DNA from 2 places in the Streptomyces sp. NPDC005728 genome. Region 2 is predicted to be linked to the other one. Evidence: riboswitches for the same ligand, from Rfam matches in the RefSeq annotation. Region 2 holds a riboswitch; the other holds the start of a gene.
What was found. Region 2 has a riboswitch for glycine ahead of gcvT (glycine cleavage system aminomethyltransferase GcvT). Riboswitches for the same ligand answer to the same signal wherever they lie in the genome.
Positions count from the first base shown of each region.

Region 1: linked by a shared signal. The riboswitch ahead of gcvP (aminomethyl-transferring glycine dehydrogenase) and the one ahead of gcvT (glycine cleavage system aminomethyltransferase GcvT) in region 2 are both predicted to bind glycine.

Region 1 is NZ_JBEXYL010000133.1:3,587-6,985, reverse strand. Features, by position in the region: gene ABZ471_RS43190 (DNA polymerase IV) at 1-601, shown strand, start outside; gene ABZ471_RS43185 (PRC-barrel domain-containing protein) at 685-1,053, opposite strand; glycine riboswitch at 1,173-1,267, shown strand; gene gcvP (aminomethyl-transferring glycine dehydrogenase) at 1,442-3,399, shown strand, end outside.
Region 2 is NZ_JBEXYL010000066.1:35,964-39,362, reverse strand. Features, by position in the region: gene gcvH (glycine cleavage system protein GcvH) at 1-217, opposite strand, end outside; gene gcvT (glycine cleavage system aminomethyltransferase GcvT) at 334-1,452, opposite strand; glycine riboswitch at 1,604-1,702, opposite strand; gene ABZ471_RS33425 (AAA family ATPase) at 1,881-2,546, shown strand; gene ABZ471_RS33420 (enhanced serine sensitivity protein SseB) at 2,620-3,399, shown strand, end outside.

The sequences.
Region 1 (3,399 bases), on a different contig from region 2:
GGTGTCGGTCGAGGACACCTACGACGTGGACATCCACGACCGGCTGCGGGTCGGCCTGGAGGTGCAGCGGCTCGCCGACCGGTGCGTGCGGCGGCTGCGTGGGGCCGGGCTGTCCGGGCGGACCATCGTCCTCAAGGTGCGGCGGTACGACTTCTCGACGCTGACGCGCTCCGAGACGCTCAGAGGCCCCACGGACGATCCGGCGGTGATCCGGGAGGCGGCCGCACGGCTGCTGGAGTCCGTCGACACCACGGGCGGGGTCCGGCTGCTCGGCGTGGGTGTCTCCGGGCTTGCCGACTACACCCAGGAGGACCTGTTCGCGCAGGCGGCGGGTGGCCTGCAGCTCGCCGAGCCGGAGGAGGTGGCGCCGGAGGCGGGGGAGGAGCAGCCGGAGCCTGCCGAGCGGCACTGGCGTGCCGGGCATGATGTCCGGCACGCCGACTACGGGCACGGCTGGGTGCAGGGCAGTGGCCTGGGCCGGGTCACCGTGCGGTTCGAGACACCGGACTCGGAGCCGGGGCGGGTGCGTACCTTTCTTGTCGACGATCCTGATCTGGAGGCGGCTGATCCGTTGCCGTTGGTGGCGGATGCCGGTCCGTAAGGGAGCTGCCGGTCGTCATGCGGGTGTGTGGTGGCCTGTCGCGCCCACGCGGCGGAGCCGCATGTCGGTACTCCCCGCGCCCCTCAGGTTTCCTCCGTGCCCGCCAGCTTGCCGAAGTCGCGGTCCGGGAGCGGAGGAGGGGCGACGTCCAGGCCGTAGTGGTGGTAGAGCTGGAGTTCCTGTTCGGGGGAGAGGTGGCGGCCCACGCCGAAGTCGGGGGCGTCCTTGATGAGCGCACGCTCGAAGGGGACCCGGAGGGCGCCTTCGACCAGTTCGCTGGGCTCCAGCGGGACGAACGCGTCCCGGGAGAACAGACCCGTGCGTATGGCCGCCCACTCCGGCACGCCCGTCGCGTCGTCGAGGTACACCTCGTCGATGGTGCCGATCTTGGTGCCATTGCGGTCGAACGCCTTGCGGCCGATCAGGTTGCGCGGATCGATGTCGGTCTGCACGGTCCCTCTCCCTCCACGTGGTCGCAACTCATCCGTAAGCACTACAAAAGAGCACATTCAGGGAGGCGGCCACTCGAGGGCTCAGGCGTTGACCTCGCTGGTAGGCTGACAGCGGCTGCTGACCCCGTGCGGGAGAGTCCTCCGAACACCTCGGAGGCGCCGAAGGAGCAACTCCTCCCCGGAATCTCTCAGGCTCACGTACCGCACGGACGAGGTCACTCTGGAAAGCAGGGCGAGGGCCGACGGCCCCCGCCCTCACCGACGGTGAAAGCCGGGTCCCTCGGGCGCCCGGTGAAGCTCTCAGGTTGAGATGACAGAGGGGGAGGCCGTCGGGGCAACCGTGCCGTGGTGCCCCTCGAAGGTCGCGTCAGACCAGGAGGCCTCCGCAATGACCGCCCATCGCACTCCGCTCTCCGAGCTCGAAGCGGGCATCCCCTTCGAGCAGCGTCACATCGGGCCCGATCAGGAGGCGCGGGCCAAGATGCTCGCGCACGTCGGTTACGGCTCCCTCGACGAGCTGACCGCCGCCGCGGTCCCGGACGTGATCAAGAACGCCGACGCCCTGGATCTGCCGGGCGCCCGCACCGAGGCCGAGGTACTCGCCGAGCTGCGCTCGCTCGCCGACCGCAACCAGGTCCTCGGCTCCATGATCGGGCTCGGCTACTACGGCACCTTCACCCCGCCCGTCATCCTGCGCAACGTCATGGAGAACCCGGCCTGGTACACGGCCTACACCCCGTACCAGCCGGAGATCTCGCAGGGCCGTCTGGAGGCCCTGCTGAACTTCCAGACCATGGTCGCCGAACTCACCGGCCTGCCCACCTCCGGCGCCTCCCTGCTGGACGAGGGCACGGCCGCCGCCGAGGCGATGGCGCTGTCCCGGCGCATGGGCAAGAACAAGAAGGGCCTGTTCCTGGTCGACGCGGACGCCCTGCCGCAGACCGTCGCCGTCATCGAGACGCGCGCCGAGCCGACCGGTGTGGAGATCGTCGTAGCCGACCTCAGCGACGGCATCCCGGCCGACATCGCGGCGCGCGAGATCAACGGCGTGCTGATCCAGTACCCCGGCGCCTCCGGTGCCGTGCGCGACATCAAGCCGGTCATCGAGCAGGCGCACGAGCTGGGCGCCATCGTCACCGTCGCCGCCGACCTGCTGGCCCTCACCCTGGTGACCTCGCCGGGCGAGCTGGGCGCGGACATCGCCGTCGGCACGACCCAGCGCTTCGGTGTGCCGATGGGCTTCGGCGGACCGCACGCGGGCTACATGGCGGTGCACGAGAAGTTCGCGCGCAGCCTGCCCGGCCGCCTCGTCGGTGTGTCCGTCGACGCCGACGGGCACAAGGCCTACCGCCTCGCGCTGCAGACCCGTGAGCAGCACATCCGCCGCGAGAAGGCCACCAGCAACATCTGCACCGCGCAGGTGCTGCTCGCCGTGATGGCCGGCATGTACGCCGTCTACCACGGCCCCGAGGGCCTGCGCACCATCGCCCGCCGCACCCACCGCTACGCCACGATCCTCGCCGAGGGCCTCAAGGCCGGCGGTGTCGAGATCGTCCACGGCTCCTACTTCGACACCGTCACCGCGCGCGTGCCCGGCAAGGCCGCCGAGGTCGTCGCCGCCGCCCGCGCGAACGGGGTCAACCTGCGGCAGGCCGACGCCGACCTCGTCTCCCTCGCCTGCGACGAGACCACCAACCGCGCCCAGCTGGCCGCCGTCTGGTCCGCGTTCGGCGTCGAGGCCGACATAGAGGCGCTGGACGCGACCGCCGGGCAGGCCCTGCCGGAGGCGCTGCTGCGCACCGACGAATACCTGACCCACCCGGTCTTCCACGAGCACCGCTCCGAGACCGCGATGCTGCGCTACCTGCGCAAGCTCGCCGACCGCGACTACGCGCTCGACCGCGGCATGATCCCGCTGGGCTCCTGCACCATGAAGCTCAACGCGACGACCGAGATGGAGCCGGTCACCTGGCCCGAGTTCGGCCAGCTGCACCCCTTCGTGCCCGCCGAGCAGGCCGAGGGCTACCTCACGCTCATCCGCGAGCTGGAGGACCGTCTCGCCGAGGTCACCGGCTACGACAAGGTCTCGCTCCAGCCGAACGCCGGTTCGCAGGGCGAGCTGGCCGGTCTGCTGGCCGTACGCGGCTACCACCGCGCCAACGGCGACGAGCAGCGCACCATCTGCCTGATCCCCTCCTCCGCGCACGGCACCAACGCCGCCAGCGCCGTGATGGCCGGGATGAAGGTCGTCGTCGTGAAGACCGCCGAGGACGGCGAGATCGACGTCGAGGACCTGCGGGCCAAGATCGAGCAGCACCGCGACGAGCTGGCGGTCCTGATGATCAC
Region 2 (3,399 bases):
CGGGGGAGTACAGGTCGCTGACCGACTTGGTCGACTCCAGCTCGCCGCAGGACTCGCCCGCGGTCACCGTGTCGCCGACCTCGGGGAGCTGGACGAAGACGACATCGCCGAGCGCGTTGGCCGCGTGCTCCGTGATGCCGACCGTCGAGACGCCGTCCTCGGCGCCCGACAGCCACTCGTGCTCCTTGCTGTAGCGCAGCTGCTGGGGGTTGCTCATGGCCTGAATTCTCCTGTACGCGGGGGACTGCTGATGAATGGGGGACTGCTGGGCCTGCTGGTGGGCATGCGGCATGTGCGCAGCGTCACGTCACATGGACGGACCGCGCCCAGTGTCTACTTCTGGCGCTTGTAGAACGGCAGTGCCACGACCTCGTACGGCTCGTGGCTCCCACGGATGTCCACACCGACGCCCTCGGTGCCCGGCGCCGCGTGCGCGGCGTCGACGTACGCCATGGCGATCGGCTTGCCCAGGGTGGGGGAGGGGGCGCCGGAGGTGACCTCGCCGATCACCGTGCCGCCCGCGACCACCGTGTACCCGGCACGCGGCACGCGGCGGCCCTCGGCGACCAGGCCGACGAGCACCCGCGGCGGGTTCTGCTCGGCCCGGGCGGCGGCCTCGGTGAGCGCCTCGCGGCCCACGAAGTCACCCTCCTTCTCGAACTTCACCACCCGGCCGAGGCCGGCGTCGAACGGCGTCAGCGACGTGGTCAGCTCGTGCCCGTACAGCGGCATGCCCGCCTCCAGGCGCAGGGTGTCCCGGCAGGACAGGCCGCACGGCACCAGGCCGACGCCCTCGCCCGCCTCGGTCAGGGCCTGCCACAGCTGCACCGCGTGCTCCGGCTTCACGAACAGCTCGAAGCCGTCCTCGCCGGTGTAGCCGGTGCGGGCGATCAGTGCGGGGACGCCGGCGACCGTGCCGGGCAGGCCCGCGTAGTACTTCAGGCCGTCCAGGTCGGCGTCCGTCAGGGACTTCAGGATGCCGGGGGACTCGGGGCCCTGGACCGCGAGCAGCGCGTAGGCGTCACGGTCGTCGCGGACCTCGGCGTCGAAGCCGGCGGCGCGCTCGGTCAGCGCGTCCAGCACCACCTGGGCGTTGGAGGCGTTGGCGACCACCATGTATTCGGTCTCGGCCAGCCGGTAGACGATCAGGTCGTCCAGGATGCCGCCGTCGGCCTGGCAGATCATGGTGTAGCGGGCGCGGCCGACACCGACGGAGGCGATGTTGCCGACCAGGGCGAAGTTCAGCAGGTCGGCGGCGCGCGGGCCGGTCACGGTGATCTCGCCCATGTGGGAGAGGTCGAAGAGGCCGGCCCTCGTGCGCACCGCGAGGTGCTCGTCGCGCTCGGAGCCGTAGCGCAGGGGCATGTCCCAGCCGGCGAAGTCGGTCATCGTCGCACCGAGCGAGCGATGCAGGGCATCCAGGGCGGTGTGACGGAGTTCGGTACTGCTCATCGGTCGGTCGTCTCCCAGGGCAGGCTGACGGGCGAGGAACGTTCCTCCCCATCTGTCATCGGAACCTGAGAGGTTCGCCATGACCACGGACGTGATCACGGCTTGCACCTTGGGTGGAGCCACTTCACAGCGGCCCGCTTTTCAGATGTGCCTCGCCCGCGCGGTAACGGGGGCCTGAGAGATTCAAGGGAGGGACTTGCTCCTTCGGCGCCCCAGCGAAGGCTGCTGGGGACTCTCCCGCGCGGATTCAAGCGGCCGGTATGCAGTTGGCGCGCACATCATTGCATGCCGCGCCCCCGCCCGTCAGGGCCCGCATCTGTAACCGACCTGTGGCAGTAAGCGCACCGAACCACTGGACACAGCGCATTACCTTCTCTTTACATTTGAAGGGCATGGGTTCCCCAAGCCCACAGGGGAGGACGATCACGGTGAACAGGACCACGGCCTACGCCACCACCGGCCTCGCGGTGCCGAAGCAGCCCTCCGCCCCGGCCCGCGAGCGCTGCGCCGACCGCCCGGCCCCGGTCGTGCGCGACCTGCGCGACCGCGCCGGCCGCAGTCCGCACGCCCTGCTCTTCGGCCCCCGCGACCTGGTGGTGATCACCGGGCTGCCCGGCAGCGGCAAGTCCACCCTGATGCACCGCGCCGTCCCCGGCCACCGCATCGACTCCCAGGACGCCCGCGACCGCTGGGCCGCCCGCATGCCCCGCCGCCTGCCGTACGCGCTCTACCGCCCGCTGGTCCGGCTCGCCCACTACGCCGGACTGCGCCGCGCCCTGGGCACCGGTGAGGGGGTCGTCGTGCACGACTGCGGCACCCAGTCCTGGGTGCGCGCCTGGCTCGCCCGCGAGGCCCGCCGCCGCGGCGGCACCCTGCACCTGCTGGTCCTCGACGTCACCCCGGGCACCGCCCGGGAGGGCCAGCGCGAGCGCGGCCGCGGCGTGTCCCGGTACGCCTTCCGCCGCCACCGCCGTAGCACCGCCCGTCTGCTGCGCGCGGTGGAGCGGGGCGAGCTGCCCGCCGGCTGCGGCTCGGCCGTGCTGCTGGACCGGGACGCGGCGGACGTCCTGCACCGCATTGCCTTCCCCGGCTGATCGGACCGCCCGCTGTCACCGGTACCCGCTAGCCTTTCGATCCACAGCATGGTTCCCAGCAGGCGGTAGGCAGATGGACTTCCCGGCGGACACTCCCGCGGACTTCCCGGCACAGGCACACCCCCACCCGCACGGCGGTTGGCCCGGCAACGAGCTGGAGGAGGTGCTCTCGGCCTCCCTCGGCATACCCACCGCCGGCGCCCGGATCATCGAGGTCCTGGGCCGCAGCTTCCTCTGGATCCCGCTGCCGGGCGGCGGCGGCCCGCACAGCGGCCCGCTGGACCTGCCCACCCTGGAGATCGAGGGCCAGGTGTACGTCCCGGTCTTCAGCTCCGAGGAGCAGCTCCGCCAGGCGGCCGGCTCCCACATGTCGTACACCATCGCCCCGGCGGTGGAGTTCGCCCGCGGCCTGCCCCCGCAGGTCGGCCTCGCCGTCAACCCCGACGGCGTGGTCGGCATCCCGCTCCCGCCCGAGGCGGTGGCCGAGCTGTGCCGCGCGGGCCGCACCCCGCTGGACGGCCCCGGCACCGGCGGCCGGGTCCGCCTCTTCGAGCCCGACTGGCAGGACGACCCGGTCGACTTCCTCTCCGCCGCCTCCGCCGAGTTCGCCGCGACAGGCGTGGTCCTCAGCGCCCGCCGCTGCCTGGCCGCCGTCGAGACGGCCGACCCGGTGATGTTCGTGGGCGTGGAACTCTCCCAGTGGGAGGGCGACCTGCGAGCCCTGCCCCTGGACGCCCTGGGCAAGGCCCTGGGCAAAGTTCCGGTCAAGTGGCCGGTCAACCTGGTCCTGCTCGACGTGGCCCAGGACCCGGTGGGCGACTGGCTGAAGACAAACGTCCGCCCCTTTTACCAG